2 regions of the Streptomyces sp. CA-278952 genome follow, and region 1 is predicted to be linked to the other one. Evidence: riboswitches for the same ligand, from Rfam matches in the RefSeq annotation. Region 1 holds a riboswitch; the other holds the start of a gene.
The links. Region 1 has a riboswitch for cyclic di-AMP ahead of N7925_RS22090 (transglycosylase family protein). Riboswitches for the same ligand answer to the same signal wherever they lie in the genome.
Positions count from the first base shown of each region.

Region 2: linked by a shared signal. The riboswitch ahead of N7925_RS12910 (C40 family peptidase) and the one ahead of N7925_RS22090 (transglycosylase family protein) in region 1 are both predicted to bind cyclic di-AMP.

Region 1 is NZ_CP112880.1:4,904,398-4,908,589, reverse strand. Features, by position in the region: gene eno (phosphopyruvate hydratase) at 62-1,342, opposite strand; gene N7925_RS22090 (transglycosylase family protein) at 1,662-2,366, opposite strand; cyclic di-AMP (ydaO/yuaA leader) riboswitch at 2,372-2,554, opposite strand; gene N7925_RS22085 (transglycosylase family protein) at 2,844-3,914, opposite strand; gene N7925_RS22080 (cytochrome P450 family protein) at 4,101-4,192, opposite strand, start outside.
Region 2 is NZ_CP112880.1:2,962,509-2,966,700, reverse strand. Features, by position in the region: gene N7925_RS12915 (hypothetical protein) at 86-439, shown strand; gene N7925_RS12910 (C40 family peptidase) at 483-1,685, opposite strand; cyclic di-AMP (ydaO/yuaA leader) riboswitch at 1,684-1,851, opposite strand; gene pcrA (DNA helicase PcrA) at 2,121-4,192, shown strand, end outside.

The DNA of each region.
Region 1 (4,192 bases):
CCGCACACGGTACGGGACCGGGTGCGGGGACGGGCGGAGGCTACCGTCCTGACGCTACGGGTCAGCCCTTGAAGCGCGGGAAGGCGGAACGGCCCGCGTACACCGCGGCGTCGTCGAGGATCTCCTCGATGCGCAGCAGCTGGTTGTACTTGGCGACGCGGTCCGAGCGGGCCGGGGCGCCGGTCTTGATCTGACCGCAGTTCACGGCGACGGCGAGGTCGGCGATGGTGACGTCCTCGGTCTCGCCGGAGCGGTGCGACATCATGCACTTGAAGCCGTTGCGCTGGGCCAGCTCGACGGCGTCCAGGGTCTCGGTCAGCGAACCGATCTGGTTGACCTTCACGAGCAGGGCGTTGGCGGAGCCCTCCTCGATGCCGCGGGCCAGCCGCTCGGGGTTGGTGACGAAGAGGTCGTCGCCGACGATCTGCACCTTGGCGCCGATGCGGTCGGTGATGACCTTCCAGCCGGCCCAGTCGTCCTCGTACAGCGGGTCCTCGATGGAGACCAGCGGGTACGCGGAGACGAGCTCCTCGTAGTACTCGGTCATCTCGGCGGCCGAGCGGGACTTGCCCTCGAACTCGTAGACGCCGTCCTTGTAGAACTCGGACGCGGCGACGTCGAGCGCGAGCGCGATGTCGCGGCCCGGGACGTAGCCGGCCTCCTTGATGGCCTCGACGATGAGGTCCAGGGCGGCGCGGTTGGACTCCAGGTTCGGGGCGAAGCCGCCCTCGTCGCCGAGTCCGGTGGACAGGCCCTTGGTCTTGAGGACCTTCTTCAGCGTGTGGTAGACCTCCGCGCCCCAGCGCAGGGCCTCGGAGAAGGACTCCGCGCCGATCGGGGCGATCATGAACTCCTGGACGTCCACGTTGGAGTCGGCGTGCGAGCCGCCGTTCAGGATGTTCATCATCGGAACGGGCAGCAGGTGCGCGTTCGGGCCGCCGAGGTAGCGGAAGAGCGGCAGGTCGGACGCCTCGGAGGCGGCGTGCGCGACGGCGAGCGAGACGCCGAGGATGGCGTTCGCGCCGAGCGAGGCCTTGTTCTCGGTGGCGTCGAGGTCGAACATCGCCTGGTCGATGAGGCGCTGCTCGGTGGCGTCGTACCCGACGAGCTCCGGGCCGATCTGCTCGATGACGGCGAGGACGGCCTTCTCGACGCCCTTGCCCATGTAGCGGTTGGGGTCACCGTCGCGAAGCTCGACGGCCTCGAACGCTCCGGTGGAGGCACCGGACGGAACGGCAGCACGGCCCGTGCTGCCGTCGTCGAGGCCAACCTCGACCTCGACCGTGGGGTTGCCCCGGGAGTCGAGGATTTCCCTGGCTACGACGACGTCGATGGACGGCACGAGGCATCTCCTTCTGGGATCTGACACTGGTTGTGCAGGGTCACTGTGGCCTTGCGGCACGAGCCTATCGGGCCCGGCCGCGTCGACCGGCCGACCGCCCGCCTCCTGGGACGAAAAAGGACCCAAGGACCTGCATCACGGGACAAAACTCTAGAAATCTACTGAGTGGTAACAACAAGAGGTGAACGCATGGGCCATCGGCGCCCGCCGCTCACGAAGAACCCGGCCCGGCGCGCTGGGGGACGAGCGCGCCGGGCCGGGAAGCCGTGCGAGGAGAAGTGCCGCCGGACGCTTCTCCTCCGGGGAGGAGAGACGGCGGTTACTTCAGGTGGAGCTGCTGACCCGGGAAGATCAGGTCCGCGTCCTTGACGATGTCGTCGTTGAGCTTGAAGAGCTTGCTCCAGCCGCCCTTGACGTCTTCCGCCTGGGCGATGGTGCTCAGGGTGTCGCCGGCCTTGACCTTGTACTCGCCGTCGCCCTTCTGGACCTTCTCGCCGGTCGGGGTGGTGACGGTCTTCTTGCTCTCGGCCTTGGGGGCCTCGCGCTGCTCGGAGCGCGTGGTGGGCTGCTCGGCCTGGCGCTCGGGCTGCGCCTGCTCGGGCTTGCTCTCGCCGGAGCCGGAGCCGGTGTTCACGCCCGGGTCCACACCGTCGTTGGTGAGGCCGCCGGCGCCGGCGCAGGCCCAGGCGCCCGGGCCCTGCAGGTCGAGAAGCTTCTCGGCGGCGGCGATCTGCTGGTCCTTGGAGGCCAGGTCGGCACGGGAGGCGTACTGCGTACCGCCGGCGGCGGCCCAGCTGGACTGCGAGAACTGCAGTCCGCCGTAGTAGCCGTTGCCGGTGTTGATGGACCAGTTGCCGCCGGACTCGCACTGGGCGACGGCGTCCCAGGTCTCGACGGAGGCGGCGGAAGCGCTGGTCGCGCCCATCAGCGGGACGGCGATGGCGGCACCGGTGACACCCGCGAGGGTGGCGATACGGGTGGCCTTGGACGGGCGGCGGTGCTTGCCCTTGCTGTTCAGCAGCATGGAAGGAATCTCCTCACCGACGCCTACGAGGTGAGCTGTCGGGTTCGGGCTGATGAGTTGCCCGGTCGCGCGGTGCTGCTCGCGACTTCACCCCTAGCCGGTCCCGTACGTCCCCGTCGGTTCGACGAGGCGTCCGGACCCGGCGGCTTACCTGGGTCCCCCGCTCCTGCCTACGGCGCTTACGCGTCTGTTCCCTTCGACCGACGGCAGGATTCGGCGTGACGGTCGACGGGGCCCGCGGTGCGAGCGGTTCCGACCGTAAACACAGGCAACCCCGACATTCAAAGATGGACATAGGGGGCAATCAACCCGAACTCGCCGTGACCGACGGGCTGTTTCCGCAGGTGGGGGGCGATTCACCCGGACCGGCCGGACGAATCACGCCAGTTGAAGCAAAGAGACCCATGTCTCACTTACGCAAAAGTGGACATAGGTCTCTTAACTGCCTCGCTTTTCGGGGTGTTTTCCCGAATTCGATCAGTTGGCGGCGGGCGCCCCGGCGGACGTCTCGGCACCCTCCGGTGCGGCCGGGTCCGCGTCCTCGCCCGCACCGCGGTCCAGGCGCAGGTCCAGGTTCTGGCCGGGCAGGATCAGGTCCGGGTCGGAGCCCAGGAGGTCCTTGTTCGTCTCGTACAGGCCGGTCCAGCCGCCGGGGATCTCCTGGGCGTCGGCGATCGCCCAGAGGTTGTCCCCGGGCCGCACCGTGTACCCGTCGGCGGCCGCCGCGCCACCGTCCCGCGCGTCGCCTTCGCCGCGCGATGCGTGCCGGCCGGAATCACGGGGGCCGTCCTTCCGGCCCCCGTCGGCCTCCTCGGGCGCGGGGGCGCCCCGGTGCTTGCCTCCCTTGCCGTCGCCCTCGCCCGTCGAGGCGTCGGGGGCGGTGGAGGGGTCCGAGGCGTCGGGGGCGTCGGAGGCGGGCGGGGCGGAGGGCGTCACCGAGGAGTCGGGAGTCCCGCTCCCCTTCTCCGCGCCACCACTACCGCTCTTGTCCGCCTCATCACCCTTCTCACCCTTGCCCGTTTCACGTGATTCACCGTATTCACCGGTTGCGTCCGCTTCGTCGGTCGGGGTGGGGGCCGGGTCGGCCGAAGGGTCCGCCGACGGATCGGCGGACGGGTCGGCCGACGGGTCCGTGGACGGCGAGGTGCCCGGGTCGACGCCGGGCAGACTGCCGTCCACCGCGAGACCGGAGATCACCGCACAGCTGGGCCACGCCTTCGGGCCCTGGTCGCCCAGGACCTTCTCGGCGACGGAGATCTGCTGCGAGCGGCTGGCGAGGTCGGCGCGGGGCGCGAACGCCGCGCCTCCGTACGCCGACCAGGTCTCCTGCGAGAACTGGAGCCCGCCGTAGTAGCCGTTGCCGAGATCGGCGCTCCACATGCCGCCGCTCTCGCACTCGGCGACCCGGTCCCAGGTGGTGGCCTCGGCCGCCTGCGCACCGCCGGCGCCGAGCAGGGGGATGGCGATGGCCGATCCCGTCACGCCCGCGGCGACGATGAGGGCGGGTGCCTGACGAGGGCGGCGGTGTCTGCCGTTCGCGGAGCCCATGAGTATGCCTTCCGTGCGACTGACAAGCGAGTGACCTGAGCGCCGCGCAGCGGATTCCGTGCCGGACTCCGTGCTGCTTCGGAGCACAAGTGACGCGTGAGCAAGGTGCGACCGACGCGTCGAACCGTGAACCTAGCGGGACTCGAACGTGTGTCACAAGTCGATGCAGCCCAGATCACGTGAAAGTCACGGAGTTGACACTGTGTCACTTTTTTCGGATCGGCTACCCGGCTCGAACGCGACCGGAAGGGTGCGCAGTCCACGCATGATGAGCCCGC
Region 2 (4,192 bases), 1.9 Mb from region 1:
GCGGCGAGTGGCGAGTCGGGAAGCGCACAAGAAAGGTTGGCCTCACTGAAAGGTAAATCCTTGGCCCTGGCTAGGCTCCGGAGACATGGACGTACTCATCAATGTCTTCGTCGCCCTGCACATCATCGGCATCGCCTCCCTGCTGGGCGGCTTCCTGACGCAGATGAAGGCCATGGGAGCGGGCACCGCCCGCTTCATCCCCGCCATGCTGCACGGCGCGCTGACCATGCTCGTCACCGGCATCGCCCTGGTCGGGCTCGCTCAGGCCGACGACCAGACCGTGAACAACGTCAAGATCGGCATCAAGCTCGCCCTGCTGGTCGTGATCCTCGCCCTCGTCTACGTCAAGCGGGACGACGAGACGGTGGACAAGGGCGCGTTCGCCGCGGTCGGCGGACTGACGGCCGCCAACATCTTCATCGCCACGGTCTGGACCTGAGCCTCCCCGGGGGCGGCCGCCGGAGGGCCGCCCCCGGCGCGCGTCACGCCGGCCGCACGCTTCCGTAGATCGGCATGGAGTAGATCGACTCCTCGCGCACGTTCGCACCCGGCTTCGGGGCGTGGATCATCATCCCGTCGCCCTTGTAGATGCCGACGTGGCTGATGTCGTCGTAGAAGAAGACCAGGTCTCCGGGGATCAGATCGGAGGTGGCGACCCGCGTCCCGACCTCCACCTGGTCCCAGGTCGTCCGGGGCAGGGTCACGCCCGCCTCCCGCCACGCCGCCTGCGTCAGCCCCGAGCAGTCGTAACTGGAGGGGCCCGACGCGCCCCACACGTACGGCTTGCCGATCTGGGCGCGGGCGAAGGCCAGGACCTTCTCCGCCTTGGCGGCGTAACCGCTGTCCGTACCGGTGCCGGTGCCGGAGCCCGGATCCGTTCCCGTACCGGAACCGGAACCGGAACCGGAACCGGAGCCCGTGCCCGAACCGCCGCCGGACTCCTTCGCCGCCTCCTCGCGGGCCTTCTCCTTCGCCTCGGCGGCCTGCCGGGCGGCCAGCTTCGCCGCCTTCTCCTTCGCCTCGGCCTCCTGTCTGCGCTCCAGCTCCGCCAGCCGCGCCTTCTCCTCGGCGGTCAGCCTCGACAGCAGGTTCCGGGCCTCGGTGAGCTTGGTCTGCACGTCCTTCTTGCTGGAGGCGAGCGTGGCCTGCGTCTCGGTGAGGGTCTCCAGGCTCTTCACCGCCTCCGCGCGCTTCTTCGCCGCCGAGGCCTGCTGCGTACGGACCTCGGTGACGGCCTTCTGCTGCCGCTCCGTCGCCCGGTCCATCAGCCGGCTCTGGTCGAAGTACCCCTGCGGGTTCTCCGCCAGGAAGAACGTCGCCGCGGGCGCGATGCCCCCGTTGCGGTACTGGGCCGCCGCGTAGGAGCCCAGCGCCCGGCGCGCCTCGTTGATCTTCTCGGCCCGCTTCGCCACGTCGGAGAGCAGCGTGTCGACCTTCGTCTGCTGGGACGCGGAGGCGGCCTTGGCCCGGTTGTACTCCTGGGTCGCGGTGCCCGCCTGCCGGTACAGGGCGTCGACCTTCTTCTGTACTTCCTCGACGGCGGGCTTCGGCTCGGTGGGCGCGGCCGTGGCGCTCTGCGTGGAGAGCAGCGTCACGGAGGCCAGCGCGGCCGTCGTCAGCCCGACGGCGGGGGTGGTGGTGCGCACCTTCGTGCGCGGCTTGCGATGCGATGCCAAGACCGGCATCTCCTTCCGTGGACCGCCTACCGGGTTAGCTGTCGGGTTCGGACGGAACGGAAGGCTGTCCTACGGTCCCGGATGCGAGGGCACGGACCGATTCACCCCGGTGTCGCGTGTGGGTCCCCGGTTCCGAACCGCCAGGGCGGCAGGACGGATTCGGCAGAGGCGCCCGTTGGGCGTGGTTCGCCTCAGGGAGGTACGGGCCACCTGACCGAGCACGCTAGCCAACCGGCCCCGCCGCTGGGAAGGACGATGAGCGATATGCCCGATACATTTTCGTGACCTTTCCCGATCAGGGGCCGGGCACCCCCTCCGACCGGGCACTCCTTCACGGAACGTCGACGTCCGGTCTCCGTGCGTACGGGGGACGGCGTGGTGCGAGCGGCTGCTTTCCGGCTTCGGCGGAACGTTGTCAGTCCGGCCGCCTAGACTCGGGAGGCGATGAGCAGCCTCTTTGACGACAGTTTCCTGACCGGCCTCCAGTCCGCGGAGGACGGCCCCCCGCCGCCTCCCGAGGACCACGCGCCCGAAGCGGTGCCGGAGGGACTCTTCGGAGGCGTCTACGACGCGCCCCCGCCGCCCCGGGACGGGTATTACCGGGACGGTCACGCGCGCCCGGTGATCGACTCCGCCGCGCTGCTCGACGGGCTGAACACCGAGCAGCGCGCCGCCGTCGTGCACGCCGGGTCCCCGCTGCTCATCGTCGCCGGGGCCGGCTCCGGCAAGACCCGGGTTCTCACCCACCGCATCGCCCACCTGCTGGCCGAGCGCGGGACGCACCCCGGGCAGATCCTCGCGATCACCTTCACCAACAAGGCCGCGGGCGAGATGAAGGAGCGCGTCGAGCAGCTCGTCGGCCCCCGCGCCAACGCCATGTGGGTCATGACCTTCCACAGCGCGTGCGTCCGCATCCTGCGCCGCGAGTCGAAGAAGCTCGGCTTCACCTCGTCGTTCTCGATCTACGACGCCGCCGACTCCAAGCGGCTGATGGCCCTGGTCTGCCGCGACCTCGACCTGGACCCGAAGCAGTTTCCGCCGAAGTCCTTCACCGCCAAGGTCTCCAACCTCAAGAACGAGCTCATCGACGAGGAGACCTTCGCCGGACAGGCGGCGGACGGTTTCGAGAAGACCCTGGCCCAGGCGTACGCGCTCTACCAGGCCCGCCTGCGCGAGGCCAACGCCCTGGACTTCGACGACATCATCATGACGACGGTCCACCTGCTCCAGGCCTTCCCGGACGTCGCCGAGCACTACCGCCGCCGCTTCCGCCACGTCCTCGTCGACGAGTACCAGGACACCAACCACGCCCAGTACACGCTGGTAAGGGAGCTGGTCGGCCCGGCCGGGGAGGCCGACGCACCCGCCGAGCTGTGCGTGGTGGGCGACGCGGACCAGTCGATCTACGCCTTCCGGGGCGCGACCATCCGCAACATCCTCCAGTTCGAGGAGGACTACCCGAGCGCGACGACGATCCTGCTGGAGCAGAACTACCGCTCCACGCAGACGATCCTCTCCGCCGCCAACGCCGTCATCGAGCGCAACGAGAGCCGCCGCCCCAAGAACCTCTGGACCAACGCCGGCAGCGGCGCCCGCATCACCGGCTACGTCGCCGACACCGAGCACGACGAGGCGCAGTTCGTCGCCGACGAGATCGACCGGCTCACCGACGCGGGCGACGCCAAGGCGGGCGACGTCGCCGTCTTCTACCGGACCAACGCCCAGTCCCGTGTCTTCGAAGAGATCTTCATCCGCGTCGGCCTGCCCTACAAGGTCGTCGGCGGTGTGCGCTTCTACGAGCGCAAGGAGGTCCGGGACGTCCTGGCCTACCTCCGGGTCCTGGCCAACCCCGAGGACACCGTCCCGCTGCGCCGCATCCTCAACGTCCCCAAGCGCGGCATCGGCGACCGCGCCGAAGCCATGATCGACGCCCTGTCGATGCGCGAGAAGATCTCCTTCCCGCAGGCACTGCGCCGCGTCGACGAGGCGTACGGCATGGCCGCCCGCTCGTCCAACGCCGTCAAGCGCTTCAACACGCTGATGGAGGAGCTGCGCACGATCGTCGAGTCCGGCGCGGGGCCCGCAGTCGTGCTGGAAGCGGTCCTGGAGCGTACGGGCTATCTCGCCGAGCTCCAGGCCTCCACCGACCCGCAGGACGAGACCCGCGTCGAGAACCTCCAGGAACTCGCCGCCGTCGCCCTCGAATTCGAGCAGGAGCGCGGCGACGAGGAAGGCGCGGGCACGCTCGCGGAGTTCCTGGAGAAGGTCGCGCTCGTCGCCGACTCCGACCAGATCCCCGACGAGGACGAGGACGGCTCCGGCGTCATCACGCTGATGACCCTGCACACGGCGAAGGGCCTGGAGTTCCCGGTCGTCTTCCTCACCGGCATGGAGGACGGCGTCTTCCCGCACATGCGGGCCCTCGGCCAGACCAAGGAGCTGGAGGAGGAGCGCCGTCTCGCGTATGTCGGCATCACCCGCGCCCGCGAACGGCTCTACCTGACCCGGGCCGCGAT